Regions from separate parts of the Streptosporangium sp. NPDC006007 genome, predicted to be linked through region 2. Evidence: riboswitches for the same ligand, from Rfam matches in the RefSeq annotation. Region 2 holds a riboswitch; the other holds the start of a gene.
What was found. Region 2 has a riboswitch for cyclic di-AMP ahead of ABZ194_RS05215 (hypothetical protein). Riboswitches for the same ligand answer to the same signal wherever they lie in the genome.
Positions count from the first base shown of each region.

Region 1: linked by a shared signal. The riboswitch ahead of ABZ194_RS20780 (C40 family peptidase) and the one ahead of ABZ194_RS05215 (hypothetical protein) in region 2 are both predicted to bind cyclic di-AMP.

Region 1 covers NZ_JBEXUG010000027.1:44,627-56,369, reverse strand. Annotated here, with positions in the region: gene ABZ194_RS20795 (glycosyltransferase family 4 protein) at 1-488, opposite strand, end outside; gene ABZ194_RS20790 (M48 family metallopeptidase) at 485-1,762, opposite strand; gene ABZ194_RS20785 (DUF4157 domain-containing protein) at 1,759-2,544, opposite strand; gene ABZ194_RS20780 (C40 family peptidase) at 2,928-3,437, opposite strand; cyclic di-AMP (ydaO/yuaA leader) riboswitch at 3,520-3,679, opposite strand; gene ABZ194_RS20775 (NlpC/P60 family protein) at 4,183-5,121, opposite strand; gene ABZ194_RS20770 (hypothetical protein) at 5,260-5,874, opposite strand; gene ABZ194_RS20765 (NYN domain-containing protein) at 5,920-7,242, opposite strand; gene ABZ194_RS20760 (hypothetical protein) at 7,284-7,418, opposite strand; gene ABZ194_RS20755 (transposase) at 7,719-8,105, shown strand; gene ABZ194_RS20750 (DEDD exonuclease domain-containing protein) at 8,285-9,997, shown strand; gene ABZ194_RS20745 (Lrp/AsnC ligand binding domain-containing protein) at 10,041-10,328, shown strand; gene ABZ194_RS20740 (histidine kinase) at 10,347-11,165, opposite strand; gene trpD (anthranilate phosphoribosyltransferase) at 11,248-11,743, opposite strand, start outside.
Region 2 covers NZ_JBEXUG010000004.1:181,014-192,756, forward strand. Annotated here, with positions in the region: gene ABZ194_RS05205 (Coagulation factor 5/8 type domain-containing protein) at 1-970, shown strand, start outside; gene ABZ194_RS05210 (DUF4253 domain-containing protein) at 1,286-2,080, shown strand; cyclic di-AMP (ydaO/yuaA leader) riboswitch at 2,534-2,685, shown strand; gene ABZ194_RS05215 (hypothetical protein) at 2,924-3,757, shown strand; gene ABZ194_RS05220 (hypothetical protein) at 3,933-4,304, opposite strand; gene ABZ194_RS05225 (roadblock/LC7 domain-containing protein) at 4,317-4,697, opposite strand; gene ABZ194_RS05230 (hypothetical protein) at 4,756-5,718, opposite strand; gene ABZ194_RS05235 (roadblock/LC7 domain-containing protein) at 5,723-6,103, opposite strand; gene ABZ194_RS05240 (class II aldolase/adducin family protein) at 6,339-6,986, opposite strand; gene ngcE (N-acetylglucosamine/diacetylchitobiose ABC transporter substrate-binding protein) at 7,313-8,752, shown strand; gene ABZ194_RS05250 (4a-hydroxytetrahydrobiopterin dehydratase) at 8,854-9,144, shown strand; gene ABZ194_RS05255 (immune inhibitor A domain-containing protein) at 9,349-11,631, opposite strand; gene ABZ194_RS05260 (GntR family transcriptional regulator) at 11,742-11,743, opposite strand, start outside.

The DNA.
Region 1 (11,743 bases), on a different contig from region 2:
GCCAGCCGTACCAGTTTCTCCCCGGGGATCACCCTCGCCAGCCGCCGCCTGGTGTACTCCCCCAGGTAGGTCACCACATCGGCGTGGCCGCCGATCCTCGCGAGCAGCCGCCGCGCGACCGGGACCCCGGCCCAGGCCGCCTCGTGGCCATGGGTGATCATGACGATCCGCCGCGCCCCGGCCGCGCGCAGGTCCGGCGCGAGCAGGCCGAGCGGGGCCGCCGCTCCGAACACCACGGTGTCGCACATGAACTCGGCGACCAGCCCCGCCGCCCGGCGGGCGACCGCGGGGACGGGCAGCATCAGCGAGGTGGGGTGGCGCACGATCGGGTAAGGCTGCCCGGCGTCGAAGCCCGGGCAGCCGGGCCATCTCGGGGCGTAGACGACCACCGAGTCCGGCGGCCGTCCCGCGGCGAGGCCGTGCACGAACGACTGGATCCCCCCGGCCCGGGGCGGGAAGTCGTTGGTGACGATCAGCGTACGGTTCACGGCTCCCGCATGCCGTTCAGCCGGGCCCAGGAACGTGCCATCGCGATGCGCTGCGGCGTCGTGGGGTGAGATACATAGATCAGGTATTCAATAGCACTGGGCGACAAATCGGAAATATTGGTGATCGCCAGGCGTTTCTGCATGGCGGCGAACACCACCGGCTCCCCCGTCAGGTCCAGCGCGTGCGCGTCGGCCCGTGCCTCGATGTGCCTGCTGACCAGGTTCTGCGCCGGTCCTGACAGGACCGTGGCCAAGGTCAGCACCCCCATCACCAGGCCCACCGCCCTCGGGTCGGCCGGTGAGGCGACTCCGGCGCGCCGCCGCACCGGGCCCGCCGAGGTCAGCAGGTAGAGCAGACACGCCCCGCAGGCCGCCGCCAGGCCGCCGACGAGCGTGCCGTACAGGACGTCCCCGGCCTTGGCGTGGCCCAGCTCGTGCGCCACCACCAGCTCGACCTGGTCGCCTGGGGCTCGCAGCAGCGTGTCGTAGACCACGATCCTGCGGGTCGCGCCGAACCCCGAGACGTAGGCGTTGAGCGCGGTGGTCCGCCGGGAGGCGTCGGCGACGAGCACGTCCTCGACCGGCACGCCGTCCCTGGCCGCCATGGCAAGCAGGTCGTCGCGGAGCCGGCCCGCGGGCATCGGCGTGAAGTCGTTGAAGATGGGCTCGATCACCACCGGGTAGGCGAAGGAGGCGAGCACCGTCAGCGCGAACGCGCCGATCGCGGCGGGGGCCCACCAGCGGCGGCAACGACGGGCCAGCGCGACCACCGCCAGCACCATGATCGCCAGCAGCCCGGTCCTGACCGCGATGTTCTTGACGCGGTCGGCCGACCAGGCCGGCCAGCCCTGCGTGGACAGGCCGAACTCGCGCAGGTAGGTCTCCGACCACATACCCAGCGGCCAGCGCAGGACCTCCACGGCCGCCGACAGCAGGAGAACGCCGAGCAGCACCCGCAGCCACCACGGCCCCCGCAGCCCGCCGAGCAGCCGCGCGCCCAGCGGGGTGCCCACCAGCGCCCCCGCCACGATCAAGGTCAAGCCGAGCGACAGGTAGCCGGGGGCGCTGACCACGGCGTCGAAGGACTCGGAGCGGGCGATCTGGGCGGCGGTGAAGTCACGGGCCGGATCCGGCGCGACCGGCGGGGCGTCGGCGGGCAGCGCCCGCCAGGGCGTGGTCAGCGCCACGACCACCAGCGTGGCCGCGCCGAGGACGGCCAGCGCCCATCCCGCGCCTCTCAGCCCCGAGGGCGTGTCCGTCACGGTCCGCGTCATCCGAGTTCCCTCCGGAGGTGGTCGCGCCAGGCGGCGGTGAGCTCGGCCCGCGACAGACCCAGCACGCCGCCCACATCGCTACCGTAAAGCCTCACCAGCGCCCGCTCACCGAAGCGCTCCGCGATGTACCGGCAGACGAGCCACGCCTCCTCGTAGCTCTGGGCGGCGCGTGAGGCGCCGGGAGCGAAGTCGGCGGGACCGGGGAGCCGGGTGGGCAGGGCGCCGGCACGCACCTCCTCGGCCAGCTCGGCGGCGGCCACCCTGACCGGGATCCCGGCGTCGCGGTAGCCGACGTAGTCGGCGAACCCCTCCGACAGCCACATGGGCACCCGGCCGCCCCGGATCGCGCCGGTGGCCACGTGGGTGAGCTCGTGGGCGATCACCACGTCCCGGCCGGTCGCGCTGAGCCTCGCGTACCCCGTCGGCAGGACGATCACCCGGTCGGCGACGGTCATCGCGGCCAGGCCACCGGTGGCGGAGGTCCCCGCGAGCGCCGCGGCCTCCGCGTCGGTGGCGGGGAACAGGACGACCGCCCGGACCGGCCCCCAGACCTCGCCGACGATCCGGGCCGCGCGGTCGGCCCGCGCGGCCAGGTCCCGCAGCTCCGCGAGCGGGACGCGGTGACCGGCGACGAGGGAGCGTTCGCCGCGGACCACGGTGGCGGCGCCGGGCCACAGGTCGCGGACCCCCTGCGACACCGGCCGCGCACCGGCGGCCAGACCCGCGCCCACCAGCGTCAGCATCCCGGCGAGCACGGCGCGGCGCCCTCTCGGGAGCGACATGTCAGCCGATGCTAGTGGACCGGCGACCGGCGGTCGCGTCAGCCGGGACACCGCCGGCGAACCGAGCCGGGGCGGTCAAGGAGAAACGGCTCCACGATCACAGGCGTGATCGTGGAGCCGCCTCCCCTACCTGTTACCCATCTCCCCCGGAGCGGGTTGTGGTGTCACCACGTCCGGCCGGCTCCGGTCCGGCCCCATCAGCCACGGCGCGGACGGCACGGGCGGCGTTCCCTGACGGGGATCCCGCGATCCGGCTCCGCGACGCGCTGAGAACGCCGTTCGACGTTGAACGGTTCGGACACCTGTCCCCCTCCACGGCGACCACGATGGGGTCAACTCTCCGGCTGTGCCCCGAACCGGATGGACGGGGCCGTATCCCGCTGTCAGCCGCCCGGACGGACGGCTCCGGCGAAGGAGGACCTGTAGTAGCCCCTCAGCCTCACGATCCGGACCGTCTTGCCGCTGCTCGGCGAATGGACCATCCTGCCGTGGCCGACATACATGCCCACGTGGCCCTTTCCGTAGAAGAACAGCAGGTCACCAGGGTGCAACCTGCTCCATGAGACCTTCTTCCTGACGACGCGGTACTGGCTGTACGTGACCCTGGGGAGGGAGACGCCGGCCTTGCGCCACGCGTACTGGACAAGGCCCGAGCAGTCGAACGCGCCGGGACCGGTGGCTCCCCACCGGTACGGATCGCCGATCTGCCGCTTGGCCACCGATACGGCCTTCCTGGCCTTTGTCCTCTGCCGTGCGGCCCTGTTCATCGCGGTCTTGGCCGTGCGCTTGACGTGAGTCTTCGCCGTGCTCCCGACCTGGATCGCGGCCGCGCTGTCCGTCGCCGCCCCCGCCGCCGTGGGTCCCAGCGTGACCGCCCCGGTTGAGGCGGTCAACGTGAGGACGAACCCACCGAGGGAAAGGCGAAAAAGGCGTGACAAACGAAGGTTATGCAGGGTGGTAGACAGGATTTCTCCTTGGGACTTCCACTGATGCCTACCGGGTTAGCTGACGGATTCGGGCTGGGAAGACGCCCTACGACAACAGATATGTCGATTCACCCCTGACCGTAGGTTGACGGCCTATTGGTTCCCCGGCTCCATGCCTCCTGGCTGCACGAATTCGGCAGGTCACCGTGGTGGGGCGGACCCCTTGGAGGAACGGCGACCAATTGGATTTCTATCGGAAAGCCGGCCTGGGGGACCGACGCTCGGCGCGACGGTATGGCTTACTCGCCGCGACGCCAGAAGCTACTCTGATCATCACGTTTCGGCAAAGCCCCCACAAAGTTTAAAGATCAAATAATGCTTCTCGCGCCCACGGAAGACCTGCTCGGGGGCGGCTTCATCGGCCGAATATGACTCTCGTCACACCCTCCGGATCATTATTCGGAAAGCGCCCCTCCTGTCGCGTACGTCACATCTTTGGCGACCTTCTCACCCTCCGCGTACGGCCCACGGGCCACTCCCGGCCCCGCCGTGCCCACCCCACCCTCCGGGATCGCCGCGAGGCCGCGCGCATCCGCCGCCCCTCAGCCGCGTCCAGTCCTCCCAGCGGAACGATCCAGCGGCCCTTCCGTGGAACGCTCCAGCGGCACCGGGCGGGGCGCTGAGGGCCGAGCGGGGCGCTGAGGGGGCGGGGTCAGGGGCGGACGGCCCCGACCAGGCGGCGACCGTAGGCCGACAGGGGAACGACCTTGACGACGTCCCCGGTCTGGGGAGCGTGGACGATCTTTCCGGCGCCCGCGTAGAGGCTCACATGACCCAGCCCCTCGCTGAAGATGAGGTCACCGGCCTGGAGTTCGCTCAGGGAGACCTTGCGGCCGGCCCCCCAGCTCCACTGCTCCCAGGTCGTGCGGGGGAGGCTGACGCCTCCGCTGCGCCAGGCCGCCTGGACGAGGCCGGAGCAGTCCCAGCCTCCCGGGCCGGTGCCGCCGTACTGGTAGGGCTTGCCGACCTGTGCGAAGGCGAAGCTCAGCGCGGCCCGGGCGTTGCCGGACGCCGGGCCGTCGTACTGGATTCCCGGACTGTCGGGGTTGCCGGTCCTGAAGGCGCCGAGATCGCGCAGCACCTTCGTCTGGAGCTTCACCATCCTGTCGGCCTTGGCCTTCTCCCCGGCCAGCTCGTCACGCGTCCGATCGGCCTCGGTCAGGGCCTCCCTGGCCTGGTCGCGGTTGCCGCGCAACGTCTTGGTGGCCTCCTCGAAGGCGTTCAGGGACTCGGCGCGGGAGGCGGACATCTGGTCGACGGCGGCCAGGCCGCTCAGCAGCGAGCCGGGGTCGGGCCGGCCGACCATGCCCGACCAGCCGTTGGCGGCGCCCAGCTGGTAGCTGCTGACGGCCATCGTGACGAGCTCCTTGCGCAGCCCGGCGACCTTCGCGCTCTGACGGGTGAGGTCGCCGTTCAGCGCCCGGTACCTCTTGCGGGCCCGCTTCCACTTCTCGCCGGCCTGGTTGTACCTCTCGACAACCTTGTCGGCCTGGTCGTTGAGCTTCTCCAGCTTCTTCCTGGCCTGGGCGATCGTCGGTTTCGGTTCTGCGAAGGCCCCGCCCATCGGCACCAGGAACAGCGCTAGGGCCACCCCTGCGATCATCGGCGTCCGCACAAACCCAACCGGCATACCCGCCACGGCCACGGCGCCGCCTCCCCATGCAAAGACCTGGGGCGAAATAGTACAGAACAGGTAAGGTATCGCTCACCTTTTTGGCCGTTTTGTTCTTTACTTGCAGGCCGCGACGCTGCAAACCCCGGCGGTCATCCGGCGGGCGTCCCGGAACTGGACGGCCCAGTCCCGCTTGACCGGCCGGGCGTACTCTCCCGCCCACAGGTAGACCAGCACCGCGTTGGCCCTGCGGACCACCACGCTCCGCTCCCCGCCGACCCCCGTCTTCCCGCCGTAGTAGACCTGCCCGGAGACCTTCAGCGCGTCGTCCCCGAGGCCGGTCACCTGCGCGGAGACGTAGCGGTAGGCGGACCCCGCGTCCGTCCTGGACCCGCACGCGGTCAGCGCGGCGCGGAGCTGGGCCATGGCCCGCTCCGCGGTGGCCCGCGAGCCGTACAGGAGCACCTGCTCGACCTTCATGAAGTCCGGCACACCGGTGAACGTCACCGTCCGGACAGCCGTACGGCCCGCCCCGCCCACACCGCTCCTGTCACAGGGGTCCACCGCCAGGCGGGTCTTCACCGAGTCGCTGACCGTCCAGTTCGTCTCGGGATCGTTGTCCTTCTTGGCCGCGTCCTTCTCATACAGCAGGAACCCCTTGGGAACACCGGGGGCGGCGGCGGCCGTACCGGCGACCAGGGCGGCACAGACCAGCATGACGATCTTCTGCATCGAATCAACCTCCACGGGATCCGATGCACCATATGACCAAAAGGTTCAGGCTCGCCCGAGACGCCGTAGAAGTAATGTGGAGGGAACCGGCCGGGCGCCCATCCGGCGGACCGACTCGGCCACCTCCCGATCGGAGGAGACGACCGCGACGGCCCGGCCCACGGGCTCGGCGCGGACCAGCTGACGGATCAGGTCGTCGGCGATCTGGCCGGGGGCGCTGAACATCACCCGGACCCCCCGGGGGGCCGAGACCGGCACCGGGCCGTTCAGCTCGGCACCGTCGAAGACGCAGGTCAGCTCGGTACGGGTCTGCGCGTACAGCGCGCCCAGGCCGGTGAGCAGACGGTTGCGCTGATCGGCCAGGGTGAGCGTGCCGTATCCGGTCTTGGTCACGTTGTAACCGTCCACGATCAGGTGGATCTGCGGTAAGGCCAGCAGCTGGTCGAGCAGGGCGGGGTCGTCGTCCGCGAGCGCCCGCGCGGGCACCGCCTGGACCCCGTTCCTGCCCGGTGCGACGGAGGCCACCGAGTCGGCGGGCCGGTGGATGCCGGACGGCAGGGCGAGCTCCCTGCGCAGCCCGGCGGCGGCGTCCTGGAGGGCGTCGAGCAGCATGCGGACCTTGGTGTCCTCCACACTGCGGCCCTCGCGTGCGGCCCGGCGGGTGGCCTCCAGCTGCCGCTCCGCGTCGGCCAGACGCTCGCGGAGGCGGCGCAGCTCGCTCTCCCCCGCGCTCCCTGCGGTCACGGCGGCGGCCTTGGCCTCCTGGGCGGCCTCCCGCATCTCGGCGGCCCGCGCGTCGGCCGCCCTGGCGCGCTCGCGGGCGTCATGCAGCTTGCGGCGCAGGTCGGATATCTCCGAACGGGCCGTCCTGAGCTGCTCGCGCAGCCGGTCGGCCTCCTCCTTCGCCGAGGTCTTCTGGGCGTTCAGCTGCTCACGCAGCCGGCTGAGCGCCTGCTCCTGCGCCGAGCCCTCGGCCGCGGCGGCCGACCGCTCCAGGTCCCTGCGTGCGGCCTCCACCATCTCCACCCAGCCGGGTGGCCGGGTGAGGTAGGCGGCCGCGGCCACCAGGACGGGGTCGGCGGCCGGCGGCACCACACCGTCTGCCAGGCTCGCGACCAGCTCGGGCCAGCCCGTGGCCAGCGCCTCGGCGACCAGCTCCCGGAACTTCTTGTCGCTCTCCAGTTGGGCGGCGATCGGCGCGCCACCCAGCTTGGCCCGTTTGCGGGGGTCAAACCTGGCGATTCCCTTGAGCGGAGGGGGCACCAGGGCGGCGGCCATCGACCCGAGAATCTGGGACGCCAGCTCCACGACGTGCGAGCGAACCTGCTCGGGTAGCGGACGAGACAGGCCCTCTCCGGCTGAACTCATCACGGCCCCTACTCGGATTGGTCTTCACGTCAAGGGTACGGCTACCGCACTCCGCCCCCGACCTCACCGCGGACCGCGAACGCCCGCCGCCCTCTCTTCACCCCCCTGAGCAGGCGCTCGTCCCTCGCCCGCCCCACCCCCGCCCTCCCGGCGACGCGCACCCCCGGTGAACTCATGGGGGTCACCGTCAGCCACCCCGGCCCCTCGGCTACTCCGTCACGTTCTCCGAGAGCAGGCCCGTGCCGGCCGATCCGACACCGGCCAAAGTCGATGCCTCGCCGGCCTCCGGCGGGCGTGCCGGGGCTTCCCTCTCGCGGGCATCGCGGCGGACGCACTCGGGCCGGCGCCGTGCGCGGCGGACGCACTCGGGCCCGCGCCGTGCGCGGCGGGCACGGCCTGAGGAAGAGGCGGTCCCGAGAGACGGTTGAGCCCTATCCTGTGGATCTTCCATCACCAATGGTGTAGATCATGTGGTCGTGGACGACCGACTGAAGCGTCATGATCTGACCGAGGATGAGTGGACAAGGCTGGCGGCGCTACTGCCCGCCCATCCCCGGCGTGGGCACCGGTGGGCCGATCACCGCATGATCATCAACGGGGTGTTCTTCCGAGCCCGGACCTCCTGCTCCTGGCGGAGGCTGCCGGAGACCTACGGCAGCTGGAAGACCGTCTACAACCGTCATCGCCGCTGGTCGGCGGACGGCACCTGGGAGACGATCCTGGACGCCCTGCGGACCGGCCATGACGAGGCCGAGGAGCGAGACCGGACGTCCGGCCCCGACTCCACGAGCGCCGGGGCTCACCGGCACACCCCGCCCGGGGACATCCGGCCCGGAGGAACGTTCGAAATCGCGAACTGGTGACCCCGCGCCGTGAACCACGCGCCGCGCGCCCCGGACCGCGAGGGGCCGGGGCGCTCCCGCACCTGGAGAAGCCGACCCCGGCGATCGGGGCCGGCCGTCGACGACCGTCACGTGGGCCGCGGCCCCGGGGCGGTAAATGTCAGTACAGGCTCCTATGGTGGTGAACCGTGGAGCACAGCGTGCAGGGAACTCTGGACGAGCTGGGCACACCGCTCAGCCAGATCACCTTTGTCGTGTTCGACCTGGAGACCACCGGGGTCTCCGCGGGCGAGCACGCGATCACGGAGATCGGCGCGGTCAAGGTCCGCGGCGGTGAGGTGCTCGGCGAGTTCGGCACGCTGGTCGCCCCCGGGACGCCGATCCCGCCGTTCATCTCGGTGCTGACCGGCATCACCGACGCCATGGTCGCCACGGCGCCGAGGATCGAGGCGGTGCTGCCCTCGTTCCTGGAGTTCGCCGAGGGCGCCACGCTGGTGGCGCACAACGCGGGGTTCGACCTGGCCTTCGTCAAGGCGGCCTGTGCCGCCCACGGCTATCCCCCGCCGGCCCATCCGGTGGTCGACACCGTCGTCCTGGCCCGCAGGCTGCTGAACCGCGGTGAGGTCCCGAACTGCAAGCTGTCCACGCTGGCCCGGCTCTTCAGCAAGACCGAGCCCTGCCACCGCGCGCTCGCCGACGCCCAGGCCACCGTGGACGTGCTCCACGCGCTGCTGGAGCGGGCGGGCTCCTTCGGGGTGGAGACCCTGGAGGAGCTGAGGGGTTTCGTCCGCGCGCCCACCGCGGGGCAGCGCCGTAAGCGGCATCTGGCCGACGCGGTGCCGACCGGGCCGGGTGTCTACGTGTTCGAGGACGAGCGCGGCGACCCGCTCTACGTCGGCAAGAGCGTCAACCTCCGCGACCGCGTGCGCGGTTACTTCACCGCGAGCGAGACCCGCCCCCGGATCCGCGAGATGGTCGGCATCGCCGAGCGGGTCCGCACGATCGTCTGCGCGACGCCGCTGGAGGCGGAGGTCAGGGAGCTCAGGCTGATCGGGTCCGCCAAGCCGCGATACAACCGCAGGTCGCGCTCTCCGGAGAGGATGGTCTGGCTCAAGCTGACCGACGAGCCGTTTCCCCGCCTGTCGATCGTGCGCGAGATCAGAGACGACGGCGCCGGTTACCTCGGTCCGTTCGGCGGTGTCCGCGCCGCCGAGGACGCCCGCACCGCGCTGCACGAGGCGATCCCGCTGCGGCAGTGCACCGACAGGATCACTCCTCGCACCGGCCGCCCGGCCTGCGCGCTCGCGGGGATGGGCAGGTGCGGGGCGCCCTGCGAGGGCCGCCAGAGCGTCGAGGAGTACGGCCTGCACGTCGTGGCCGCCCGCCGGGCGATGGAACTGGACGCCGGCGCGGTCTTCTCCGCGATCGAGGCCCGGATGGAGCGGCTCTCCCTCGATCAGCGCTACGAGGAGGCGGTGGCCGACCGCGACCGGCTCGCCTCCTACATCCGCACCTCGGCCCGCATGCAACGGCTGCGGGCACTCACCTCGATCCCCCAGATGGTCGCGGCGGCCCCGGCGGCGCCGGGCGACTGGGAGATCCACGTCGTCCGGCACGGCCGGCTGGTCTCGGCGGGGGTGATGCCCCGGGGCGCCCACCCCACCCCGTTCGTGGACGCGCTGGTGTCCACCGCCGAGACCGTGGTCCCGGGGCCCGGCCCGGTGCCGGCCGCCGGCGCCGAGGAGACCGAGTGCGTGCTGCGCTGGCTGGAGAGTCCCGGCGTGCGGCTGGTGCAGGTGGAGGGCACGTGGAGCCTGCCCGTCGGCGGCGCCGGACGGCTCAAGGCCCGCATCGACCGCGCCTACCAGGCGCGCGAGCCGCACCGCTCGCGTGAGGGCCGTCCGCCGCGCTGATAGCTTCGACGGACAGCAGGCAGCCGGAAACGAGGAGGAAGCCGTGATCACCGCGATCGTGCACATCAACGCCGAGGTGGACCGGATCCCCGAGGTCGCCCAGACGATCGCCGAGATCGAGGGGGTCAGCGAGGTGTACTCCATCACCGGCGAGTACGACCTGATGGCCATGGTCCGGGTCTCCGCCTACGAGGAGATCGCCGAGGTCATCCCCGGGCGGCTGAACAAGGTGGCCGGGGTCCTGCACACCGAGACGCACATCGCCTTCCGCACCTACTCCCGGCACGACCTGGAGGCCGCCTTCTCGATCGGTCTCGGCACCTCCGACTGACGGCCCGCCCGGGAGGCCTCACCCCGGCCGCTGGGCCCCCGGGCGCGTCTCGCCCACCGTGGGCAGGCGGGCACGTACCTCGAACCCCCCGCCGGGCAGCGGTCCCGCCTCGAACGTCCCGCCGAACATCGTGGCGCGCTCGCGCATGCCGAGCAGGCCGGGACCGAAGGGCGGCACGGAGGTGGCACGGCCGTCGTCGCGGACCAGCACGTCGAGGAAGCCCGGCCGCCAGCGCAGGGTGACGTGGGCCGACCGGGCGCGCGCGTGCCTGAGGGTGTTGCCCAGCGCCTCCTGGACGATGCGGTAGGCCGACAGTTCGAGGGCGAGGCCGGCCTCGGCGGGCCGGCCGTCGGTGACCACGTCGGCCCGCAGGCCCGCGGCACGGACCTGGACGAGCAGATCGCACAGGTCGGACAGCTTGGGCTGGGGCGCCCGGACCCCGGGGGGACCGTCCTCCGGGTTCAGCAGGCTCAGCGCGCACTGGAGCTCCACCAGGACCTGACGGCCCGACTCCTCGGCCACCCGCAGGGTCTCCCTGGCCCGGCAGGGGTCACGCTCCATGATCATCCGGCCTGCGCCGACGCCCAGAGTCATCATGCTGACCCCGTGGGCGATCACGTCGTGCAGTTCGTGAACGATCCGGACGCGTTCCCTCGTGACGGCCGCGCGGTCCAGGGCCTCCCGCTGCTCGGCGGCCTCGGCGCGCTCCCGGCCGAGCCGCCGGAGCAGCCGCCGCCGTTCGCGAAGGAGCCCCGCGACGGCCAGGGAAAGCCCCAGGACCACGAGGAGGGGCGGGGCGAGCGCTATCCGCCCGGCCAGAAGGTCGACACGCCACATGAGCGCAATCTAGGACGGCGCCCGCGGGGACCACATCCCCTCACCGGCGGATGCAAGATCCCCCGGTGAGGGGACGGAGAGATCAGGACGGCCTCAGCGCCTGGCTGACCTCGATCCAGCGGTCGAGGGTGACCTCCGCGGCGCCGGAGTCCACGGCCCGCCCGGCCCGGGCGTATCCGGCGGCCATCGCGGCGGTGAGGTCGTCTCCCGAGCCGTCGAGGGAGACCAGCGCGGCGGCGGCGTTGAGCAGCACCGCGTCCCGGACCGGACCGGTTTTCCCGCCGACCAGGTCGCGTACGGCCCGCGCGTTGAACGCCACGTCCCCTCCCCGCAGCGCGTCCGGCTCGGCCCTGGGGACGCCGAGCGCGGCCGGGTCGAAGACGGTGCGCCGGGCGGCGCCGTCACGCACCACCCAGACCGTGGAGGTCGTCGTGGTGGTGAGCTCGTCCAGCCCGTCGTCTCCCCGGAAGACCAGCGCCGACACGCCGCGCTCGGCGAACACCCCCGCGACCACGGGGAGCATGCCGGCGTCGAAGATGCCGATCGCCTGGGCGGCGGGCCTGGCAGGGTTGGTCAGC
Region 2 (11,743 bases):
CGCGGACGGCAAGCTCGCCGTGGTCCTCGGGGTCGAGACCTCCGAGCCGTTCGGCTGCCGCCAGAGTCTCGGCATCCCGCACTGCACCAGGGCGCAGATCGACCGGGGCCTGGACGAGCTGCACGGTCTCGGCGTGCGCAGCATGTTCCTCTGCCACAAGTACGACAACGCCCTGTGCGGGGTCCGCTTCGACTCCGGCACGCAGGGGGCGATCGTCAACCTGGGCAACCTGCTGAGCACCGGTACCTTCTGGAAGGCGGGGACCTGCACGGGACCGGAGCACGACAACACGATCGAACCCGGCGGGATCATCCCCGCCCCCCTGGCGAAGTGGCTGCCCCCCGGTGTCTCGTCGCCGGTCTACCCGCCGGCTCCGCACTGCAACGTCAAGGGCCTGACCGGCCTCGGTGAGTACACGCTCAGCGCGATGATGAGACGCGGGATGCTCGTCGAGATCGACCACATGAGTGTGAAGGCCGCCGACCGGACGCTGGACATCCTTGAGGCCGCCCGCTATCCGGGCGTGATCTCCTCCCACAGCTGGATGGACCCGGGCTACTACCGCCGGATCTACGGGCTGGGCGGCATGATCACGACCTACGGGTTCCCGGCCGAGCGCTTCGCCGAGGAGTGGCGCAAGACCAGGGGGCTCAGGAGCGGCGAGCACCGCGCCGGGTTCGGCTACGGCCTCGACGCCAACGGCATGGGCCCGCTGCCCGCCCCGCGCCCGAACAACTCGGCCAACCCGGTGACCTACCCGTTCAGGTCCTTCGACGGCGGGGTGACCCTGGACCGCCAGCGCACCGGTGAGCGGGTCTGGGACGTCAACGTCGACGGCGTCGCCCACTACGGCCTGGTCCCCGACTGGATCGAGGACATGCGGATCGTCGCCGGAGACGAGATCGTCCAGGACCTGGCCGCCGGGGCCGAGTCCTACCTGCGGATGTGGGAGGCGGCCGGCCCCCGCTGAGCCGACGCCCCTCGGAGTCCCCGGAGCCCCCGGAGGCCCCCGGCTCTCCGGGGGTCTCCGGCGTAAACGACCGAGGCGCGAAAGGCCGCCGTTCCGCCCGTCGGGGCCGCGCCTGCCTGGAGGGGGCCGTACGGCGGGGTGGTGTCTCCTCGCCTCGCCGCCGCAGGTGTCCGGCCTGTGACACCGGCATGCCGTTCGTTTTTACCCACTGTGGGGGAGAACTGTCGCTCGGGACGCTTGACACGTCAAAATTGATCCGTGGTCAGGATCGGATCGGCAGGGATGAGCGATTGTGAGCGTGGGCAACTTCCCCCAGTGCTGGGCCAGCTGTTCACCGGCGGCGGTGACGGGCGGGTGCTCTCGATCGAGTTGCCGCCGGGTGACGTGGTCTGGCCCGATCCCGGCTACTCACAGTTCTCGCTCGACCACCGTCCGGCGTTCTGGCTGAGTGACACGGTGGTCTCCGGTGACCTCTGGGCCGGGCTGCGGGCCGAGCACGGGCGTTCGGGCCTCTGGCCGGTGCTGCTGGAGGACTCCGTTCAGCCGTGGTCGGCGGGACAGATCGCCCCGGACGCGGTGGCCGAGATCGACAACTACCATGCCGCCGCGTTCATGGCCGAGGTCTGGGCGGACTGGGTCCAGAAGGCCGATGCCGGGCAACTGGAGCTGCTCGACCCGTTCGGTCCCGGGTGTCCGGGGCCGGCTCCGTCGGGTGAGCTCGCCGCCGACCCCGGCGCGGTCGCCGACTGGTACGCCGGGGTGATCGCCGAGCGCCGGACCCCGCTCGGGCTGGTCGCGGCCGACCGGGGTGCCGACGCGCTGGCCGTCATGGGGTGGCAGGGGGCGCTGAACCACAACGAGTGGATGGTCCCGCTGGCGGCCGTGGTGCGCAGCTGGGAGGATCGGTTCGGGGCGCGGCTGGTCGGCATGGGGTTCAACACCCTGGACCTGAGCGTCGCCGCGCCTCCGGTCACCCCGGAGCACGCCCTGCACGTCGCCGCCGAGCACTGGACGTTCTGTCCCGACAGCGTCATCTACAGCGCCGGGACGCTGATCGACTACGCCGAGCAGATCAGGGGGAGGAACGCCTGGTCCTTCTGGTGGGACTGACCGTCCAGGTCGCGGAGGCGGGACGGGCCGCACGGGTGAGGGGCGGGTCGCACGGGTGAGGGCGCGGACCCGGCCGATTGGGCTCTCCGTGGATCCGCGGGCATATGCCGGGGCAGACGGCGTCGTTGTGAGAAGGATCGGCGCACCGGCTGGGGGCAGGGGCCGCGACAATCGAGCGACTTGTTCGTCAAGTCTGTCCTCTTCGGGGATTAAGGGGAAGAAGTCGCAGGTCAGGCGGGCGATGACGATAAGATCATTAGGTAGGTCCCCTAACGGTTCCGCCGGGCCTGACAGCGTGGAGTGAGGATGGTCAAGGCCTGGCCAATGGCTCTTTCTTGGCCGTTGAAGGTAGATCTTCTGGGGTTTTCATGGCTTTTGTTTTGCTTTGTCCCCATCTGGTAGGTAGTGTCCTAGTCGTTATCGGTCGGCGACTTGCCCTTCAGGAGAAGGAGCGGCCAACCGACGTCGAATCCCGAAGGCCCCCAGGGGGCCGCGGGAACCGGGGACCCACTTCGTGGGGTGAATCCGCCGCAGGTCTGCGGCGGTAGGGCAACTCCAGCGCCCGAACCCGTCAGCTAACCCGGTAGACGAGATGGAGAGGAGATCCCCTTCATGGATCGCTGTATCGCCTTCGTCCCGGTGCCGCCTACCGTGTTCGTGCCGATCATCTAAGACTTCCTCGCCGCGTCCGATCGCGGCACCACCTCGCATCGCGCCTCGCGTAGCGTCCGGCCCCTCCGGCTACGCCTTCTCTTCTCCGTGAGCGCGTACGCGTATACGCCCGTGCCTTCCTTGACCTCTTGCGCGGGCTGCCCTGTTCCCTCGCGAAAGAGTCTGCCTCCTATGCGTTTTTCCCCTCGTCTGCGCCATCACGTGTTCGCCGCCACCGTCCTGGGTGCGAGCATCCTCACCTCCGCCGGCGTCGTCTCGGCGCTCCCTGCCTCGGCCGACACCGGCTCCTCCGCCTCCGCCGACTCCGAGACCATCCTGCTCAAGGGCTCGACCAAGGCCTCCTACTTCTGGGACGACTCCTCAGGCCGCGCCGGGGACACCGGCCTGCCCGCGAGCGGCAAGCCCATGCAGAAGGGCATGATCGCGAGCCCGAGCTGGCCGCTGTTCACCGAGGGCTATGTCGTCTACAAGGGCAAGAAGGCCAAGTTCTTCGTCGGCGACCGAGGCCCCGGTATTCCCTCCAACAACGGTGTCATGATCGACCTTGACGCCAAGAGCTTCGCCGACCTGACCGGCGGCACGTTCAACTCCAGCACGCTGGGTGTGGACGGCGTCGGCGGCATGGGCCACATCAAGGTCGACTACGTCGTCACCAAGTGGGGCAACGGCGTGGGCAAGAAGAACCACCCTGTGGCGTTCGCCAGCGGCGCCTGGAAGGTCATGGACTCCAACCCGGCCGAGCCGCCGAAGGTCGTCCTCGCCGACCCGGCGCAGCCGGGGAGGGACCGGGAGGCAGGGAAGGCCGACGTCGCCGGCGCACCCGGGATCCTCATGCCCAACGGCGGCGCCGCCCCCGCGGCTCTCGCGCCGAAGGGCTTCCGGGACCTGAGCGGGTCACAGACCGCCCCCATCACCTCCGGTTCCGCCAACGCGCTGGCCGGTGCGGCGGGACTGGCCGCCGTGGGCGGCGCAACCTTCCTGATCGCCGGTCGTCTCAGCCGGTAGATCACGGAGCACCGCGCGCCCCGGTGGATCACGGACCGTCGCGCCCCGGTGGACCATGGGGCGCCGCAGCCGGTGGATCGTGAGGCGCCTCACTCCGGTGGATCACCGGTCGTCCCGCCCCGGTGGGCCGCCGGCGAACGGAGTCGAGATCGCCGGGGCCCGCCGTACCGGAGGGTCAGATCTCCAGCTTCTCCTCGATGGCGCGCAGGCTGTGCCGTGCGAGCGCGAGGTTGGCCCTGACCCGGTCGAGGGCCATGTAGAGGAAGAGCCCCTTGCCGCCGCGGCCGGTGACCGGGCGGATCACGTGATACTGGTTGGTGAGCGTGATGAGGATGTCCTCGATGCCGTCCTTGATGCCCAGCGACTCCATGGTGCGCATCTTCGCCCTGACGACCTCGGTGTTACCCGCCGCCGCCACCTGGAGGTCGAGCTCCTTGGAGCCGCCGAGCGCCCCCAGGGCCATGCCGCTGTTGTAGTCCACGACCACCGCGCCGACGGCGCCGTCGATCGCCATCATCTCCTTGAGAGAGATGTCCATATTGCCCATTTCTGCCTCCGGTTATTGAGTGGTCCATGTGCGGGAAGTGATGGCGGCCAGGTTCGCCGCCGTCTTGCGGCCTTCCAGTCGCAGCAGCCCGAGGTTGGCTCCCGGGCGGGCGAGGACTGTAAGGACGATCTTGGGGCCGGCCGCGTAGAGGGCCGTGTAACCGTGGGTGCCGGAGATCAGGGTCTCCTCGAAGGCGCCCTTGCCGGCCAGGCCCGTCATCCGGCGGCTGAGGGCCAGCAGGGCCGACGAGAGCGCCCCGATCTGGTCGGCGGCACCGTTCACGTCGCTGGCTATCGGCAGACCGTCCACGCTGCACGCGATGCTTCCTTCCACGTCGGGGATCCGCTCGCGTAGCAGCGTCATCTCCCGGCGCACCTCATCACGTAGTTCCACGGGAATCCTCCTTCCGGTCCGCCTCAGCGTCCGCAGCCTTATCGGCATCGGGCCGAGCTCACGTGAGTGCCTCCAATGCGTTCCTGAGCCGGACGAGCAGGTTCACGTCGGTGGGGTCTCCCGTCGCCGGGGGAAGCCAGGGGGGTGTCTCGGCGGCGCCGGTCCAGCCCTCCCCCCAGCCGGCCCCGTTCCCCCATCCCGGCTCGTCCGCTCCGTCCGGCACGGCGTCTCGCCTCCTGGCGGTGCAGGCGGTGCGTCTGGGCAGTCCGTCCGCCGACGCGCCGGGCAGTACGGCGGCCACCGCGGCGAGGGCGGCACCGGGTTCGGCGGCGGGCCCGGTGACGGGTGCGGCGGGAAGCTCGCCCCTGGGCAGGCGGAGCAGCCCGGCCGCGGCCAGCTGCCGTACGGCCAGCAGCACCGAGTAGGCCGGTCGGCCGAGCCTGTGGGCCAGGTCGGCGGGGGTCGCCGTGGCATCGGCTCCCACCACCACCTCCCACTGCAGTGAGGTCAGCACCACCCCATGGGCCGGGACGCGTCGTACGGGAACGACCGGAAGCGCGTCCAACTCGCTGGACGGCCAGACCTGGTTCAACTGCGCTCTCCTTCGCTTGCACTCCCGGAACAGTCCGGTCACGTCGAAGTGCCACTGGGCGCCGAGCCAGTGCCGCTCTCCCAGCTGGAAGGCGGACCGGCACGCCGTGGCGTCGGACAGGAAGTACGCGGCGTCGAGCACCGCGCCCAGTACGCACAGCTCCAGCTCGCCCCTGGTGAGCACGCCCTGGCGGATCAGCCGCAGGCCGCCGGGGCGGTCGTCGGTGGCGGCCCGCACGGCCTGGCGTACGGCATGGGCGGAGACCCGGCCTGAGGAGGTCAGCAGGTCCTCCAGCGGCGGGGCGGCCGGGCTCTCGGCGTAGGTCACGCACCCGTCCGTGAGATAGAACGTTCCTGTCCCGTCCAGGCGGAGTGCGCCGGTGACGTGATCGCCCGCGAGCCCGCTGAGTACGTTCTCCACAGTCGGCACGGTTTCACGTTGTTATCAGTCGGCCGGAAAGGGCCTGAAGGTGGTGACGTGCCAGGGCCAGGTTGGCGCGTTGGGAATCGAGCCGCAGGTAAATCACCAGCGGACCGTCAAATACCGTTTCGAGTGGCTTTAATAAATGGTGTCCGTCGTCGGTGGTGATGATGACATCGCGGATCCGGACGGTCCCGCCGGACGAGGCCGAGGCGAGTCCGTCCACGGTCGCCCTGAGGGTCTCGCTCAGCCCCGCGGCGGATCGTTCCACGTCGACGCGGCTGCTCCCGCCACGGGTCGCCACCGCCGTCCCACTGGTCTGATCGATCAGGATCACGTCCAGCGCGCCGGGGATAGCCATGACCTCAGCCAGGCAGTCTTCGATTCCGAGCACGGGCTCTCCCTCGCCAGCGACTTCACAGCGTCGCTCGGTTAGCGTAGGGATACCACTTTGAATCCGGGAGTGTTAGACAAAAGTGAGATATGTAGGGGGAGAGGATCCGTTGCCTGGGTAGAAGATTACCCCTCCCGAGTGGGAGGTCTCTTCTTAGGCTTAGGTGATTAATGCATTTTCGTCCCGCCGAAAAGCGGTGACATGCTTCACGGGTGACCCCACGGAGGCGGCCGGCTCAGTTCTCGCGGCGGGGGAGGCGGGGAGGGGTCAGGGCTCGCAGCGCCACCGCGGAGAGCTCTTCGGCGGTGAGCACCCGGGGTTCGGTGACGGCCCTGGCCCGTACGTAGACCTCGCAGAGCCACTCCAGCAGCCGGGTCGCCTCGAAGGCCGCGGGCAGGTCGTCGCCGACGGTGATCCCGCCGTGGCTGGCCAGCAGCGCCGCCCGCCGGTCCTGGATCGCGGCGCCGACGTTGGCGGCCAGCTCCGGGGTGCCGTAGGTGGCGTAGCCGGCGACCCGGACGGTCCCGCCGAGCAGCAGTGTGTTGTAGTGGATCGCCGGTAGCTCGGTCATGGTGGTGGCGACCACCGTGGCGAAGGTGGAATGGGTGTGCACCACGGCGCGGGCGCCGGTCGCCGCGTAGACCGCCAGGTGCATGGGGGTCTCGGAGGACGGCCGCAGCTCCCCGTCGACCAGGTGTCCCTCGACGTCGATCACCGGGCAGGACTCCGGTTCCAGGTGGTCGAGGGCGATCCCGCCGGGGGTTACCGCGACCAGTTCGCCGACCCGGACGCTCAGATTTCCCGACGTCCCGATGACCAGACCGGCTTCGGCGGCCCTGCGGCCGTACTCACACAGCAGCCGACGCTGCTCCGCCAGCAACATGTCCTAAAAGTAGGGGCTTGCGGTGATGTGCGGCAAACGACCATTATCTGGTCTAGACCGGCCGGCGGCCATGGGTCGCCGGGAATCGTGGATTCATTACTGTCTGACGATTTGAGAGTCAATGGTTTCGGGTGAATCACTGGACATTGAGGGTTGCCCTGTCGGAGGAGCGCGCTCCTGGGCGCCCGGGATCCGGACGTGTCGCGGAGATGTCACGGCTTGGTCTAGACCGGCTTGGATCTCTTGACGGTGGACGTCGCGGATATGTGGGTTCGGGCACGAGTTCAGGAACTTTCCTTACTGATTTCCGATTCGGAAGGGGCGCGATGTCCAGCTCGGCTGGTACACCCGGAGACGTCACCCGGCGGCAGCTGTTCCGCCGGATCGGCCTGACCGCCCTGGCGGCGGCCCCCGCCACCGGGCTGCTCGGCGCGTGCGCCACCCCCGGGTCCGTCCCGACGGCCACCTCCCCCGGTGGCCCGGTCTCCGCGGCCAACCCGTTCGGCGTCGGTGCCGCGGCCCCGCTCGAAGTGGTCATCTTCAAGGGCGGTCTCGGCGACGGCTACGCCACCGAGGTCCACGAGCCGCTCTACAGGAAGGCGTTCCCCAAGGCCACGGTCGAGCACATCGCCACCCAGCGGATCGCGCAGACCCTGCAGCCGCGCTTCGCCGGCGGCGACGTGCCGGACGTGATCGCCAACTCGGGCGCCGACCTCATGGACGGCGGAGCCCTGCAGCAGGAGGGGCGGCTCCTGGACCTCACCGAGCTCTGGGACGCCCCCGCCATCGACGATCCGAGGCGGAAGGTGCGCGACATGGTCGCCCCGGGCACCGTCGAGTCGGGCCTCATCGCCCAGCGGCCGTACCTGATGAACTACGTCTTCTCCGCCTACGGCCTCTGGTACGACTCCGTGCTGTTCGACAAGCACGGCTGGAGCCCGCCGGAGTCCTTCGAGGAGTTCAGGGCGTTCTGCGAGAAGGCCGAGGCCGTCGGCGTCACCCCGTTCGCCTACGCGGGCAGGAACGCCGCCTACTACGCCTACTGGATGATCCTCATCTCCGCGGCGAAGATCGAGGGCAACCAGTTCCTGATCGACCTCGACAACCTCGTCGACGGAGTCTGGAGGCGCGACTCGGTCAGGCAGGCCGCCACGGCCTGGGCCCAGATCGGCACGTACATGGACGAGGCGTTCGAGGGCCTGAGCCACACCGAGGTGCAGACCCAGCAGAACCAGGGCAAGGTCGCCCTCTATCCGTCCGGCTCCTGGCTGGAGAACGAGCAGAAGAGCCAGACCCCCAAGGACTTCAGGTACGCCCTGGCGCCCACCCCCAGTGTCACCGCGGCGGACCAGATGCCGTTCGAGGCCATCAGGGCCGTGGCCGGTGAGGCGTACCTCGTCCCGGCCAAGGCCAAGAACCCCGAGGGCGGCCTGGAGTATCTGCGCATCATGCTCTCCAGGGAGGGCGCGCGGGGCTTCACCGAGAAGTCCGGCAGCCTCACCGTGGTGACCGGCGCCGCCGACGGCCTGCGCCTGTCACCGGGCAACGCCAGCCTCAGCGCCGCGCAGAACGCCGCCGGCGAGAACCTCGTCACCTTCAGCAGTTTCGAGAACTGGTACAGGGAACTGGAGACCGAGCTCCGCAGGCAGACGAACGCGCTGATGTTCGGCCGCGTCTCGGCCGACGAGTTCTGCGACGCCATGCAGAAGGCCGCCGACAAGACCATGGCGGACTCCGCCGTCACCAAGCAGAACCGGACGGTGTAGGCCCCGATGCGGTACGGCGGGCACCGGTTCGTCGTTGGGGGCGGCGCGCCGGGGCGCGGCCGGGCCTGGCGGTCCGGCGGCGGACGTGATCTCCTGGGCCGATGGACCTGCTTGACGACTCCGCGGTGGAACAGAGGCTGGCCGCCGTCCCCGGATGGCGGCGTGAGGGCGACGAGATCCGCCGGACCATCCAAGCCGCCGACTTCCCCACCGCGATCCGCATCGTCGACGAGGTGGCGGTCGAGGCCGAGAGGCTCAACCACCACCCCGACATCGACATCCGCTGGCGCACCCTGCACCTGACCCTGTCCACCCACGACGCCGGCGGCCTGACCGAGCTGGACTTCACCCTCGCCGCCCGCATCGACGAGATCGCCGCCTCGCACGGCTGAGGCCCGGTCCCGGCCATGGCCCCGGTCCCGGCGTGGCGGAGCGGGGCCGTGACGGATCCGCTCCGCCGCGCCGGAGAGCGGGCGCCGGAAAGGGCACGGGAAGAGCACGGGAAGAGCACGGCCCGCGCCACCCGGAGGTGACGCGGGCCGTGTGTCCCGGTCGGGCGGGCCGTCGTGTTCAGGTCACGCCGGCCGCGCCCGGGGTCAGGAGGCCGGTCCGACCTGGACGGTCGCGCGGGCGCCGTCGTTCAGGACCGTGATGCGGGTGTTGGTGTCGGGCACCTTGACCCCGAGATCGGGGTTGGCGGCCGACCAGTAGACCCCGCTGTGGTCGTCGAAGGAGCGGACGCCGGGCTGGGAGCGGATGACCTTGGCCACGCCGTTCTTGTGAAGCTCGACCCGATCGCTGCTCGCCCTGCTGAAGGGGGCGTCGAACACCTGTGACCTGCCGTTGAGCAGTGTGAGGTCGGTCCAGGTCAGCGGGGTCGGGCGGGCGTCGACGGGCAGGATCATGCCCTCACCCGGGTGGTCCCTGGTGGTGTTGTCGGTGCGGTAGGTGTCCCAGAGCCAGACCAGCACGCCCTCCTGGTAGGGGTAGTGCTCGACGAGGTCGGCCTTGGCGGGGTCGCTGCGCCAGCCGAAGTTGTAGGGACCGGTCTTCAGGTAGGCGTTGTAGCCGGCGTACCGGCGGTTCTCCACCAGGTAGGCGCGGGAGTGGCTCTTCACGCCGACCTTGCCGATCCGGCTGAAGCCCACGGCGGTCCAGCCGTTGTCGCCGCTCTCCACGTCGTCCTGGACGACGCCGCCGAACGCGTCCACCAGGAAGCCGTTCTCCGAGGTGTTCGTGTCGGTCGAGTAGCGGAACCGGAAGTCGATCTTCTTGCCCGCGTAGGCGGTCAGGGGGAGAACGAGATCGTTCCAACCGCTGGTGCCGGTGATGCCGGTGGTGAACGGCGTGCCGCCCACGGTGCCGGGCACGGCCTGCCAGGTCTTGCCCCCGTCGATCGAGGCCTCGGGGTAGAGGAAGTCGTAGCCGTCCTCGATCTGGTACCAGACCTTGGCGGTCAGCTCGGCGGTGGTCAGCCCGGTGAGGTCGATCTGCCGGGTGAGCGTCTCGTTGAGATAGTCGCCCCTGCCGCTCCACCACTGGTAGGAGCCCTGCGCCGGGTCCACCAGCTCGGTGGAGACCACCCGCTTGGGCAGGTCGACGAGGACCGCCTGGGGATCCTTGGTGTTGTAGGAGCTGACGCCCAGGGTGTGCTTCGACGCCGTGGCGGCGCCGGCCCGCTCGTAGTTCAGCCACCCGAGCTGGAGCTTGCTCCAGGCGTCCAGGTCGCCGGCGTACTCACCGGTCGGGCCGTTCTTCGAGCCGAGGTAGGACCCCGACGACATCAGCGACCAGTAGCCGACCGCGTTGTCGCCCGCCGAGGCGTACAGGTCGGGCAGGCCCAGGTCGTGGCCGAACTCGTGAGCGGTCAGGCCGACGCCGCTGTTCTCGCCCGCGGTCAGGTAGTCGCCGACCCAGATGCCGGTGTCGCCGATCTGGGTGCCGCCCTGCTTGTTGCCCGAGGGGCCCGCGGTGCCGCGCTGGTTCCAGTAGGCGAAGTAGCGGTGCGCCCACACGGCGTCGGCGCCCTGCGCGCCGCCGCCCCAGGTCTCGTCGATTCCGGCGTGCACGACCTGGTAGTGGTCGAGGTAGCCGTCGGGCTCGTTGAAGTCGCCGTCGTTGTCGTAGTCGTAGCGGTCCCAGACGTCGAAGGTCTGTAGCTGCGCCTTCACGTCCTGGGCCGAGCGGCCACGGGCCAGCTCACCGGTGTACCAGGTGTTCACCGAGTCGCGGACCAGGTCCCAGTTGTTGTGGCAGATGCCGCTCTCGGCGCACCGGTCGCTGCCGTAGCGGGCCTCGTTGAACGGCACGCGCACCCAGTCGGAGACGTAGCCGTCCATGTCGTAACGGCCGGAGGACTGCACCTGGTAGAAGTTGCGCAGCGAGTTCGCGCCGGAGCGGTCGTCGAAGTACATGCCCTGGTAGGAGGACCGGCTGAAGTCGGGCTTCCAGAGGGTGTGGTTGTCCTTGCGCTTGTCCGGCTTGGGGATCTGGTTGTGCCGGGGGCCGGGCGTGCCGCCGTACTTGACCTGACCGTTGATCATGGTCTCGTTGTCGACCTGGTCGCCGAACTCGGCGAGCACGACAAAGATCCGGTCTTTGCGTTCCTGGTCCAGCTCGACGTACTTGCGGCCGACGCGGACGCTCTTGCCCGCCGCGGAGCGCAGGTTCTGGCCGCCGGAGGTGATCGACTCGACGGCCTTCTTGCGCAGCGACTGCTGCTCCTGCTGGAGCGGGCTGAGCTGGTTGTCGTGCCGGTCGGCTGGTTTGGCGGTGTTCGCCGGCGCCGGGCGTGGATCGGCCGGGTCGGCGGAGGCGAGGCCGGGTACGGCCAGCGCCGCGGCCAGTCCGGCCGCTAGTAACACGGAGATTCTTCGCACTGGGGAGAAGTCCTTTCGGGGGTCCGCCCGGGCGTGGAGGCACGCCGGAGTGGAGGATCTTCAATGCGAAGTAATATGTCACATGTGATCTATTGGAACTAGGCCCCAATTT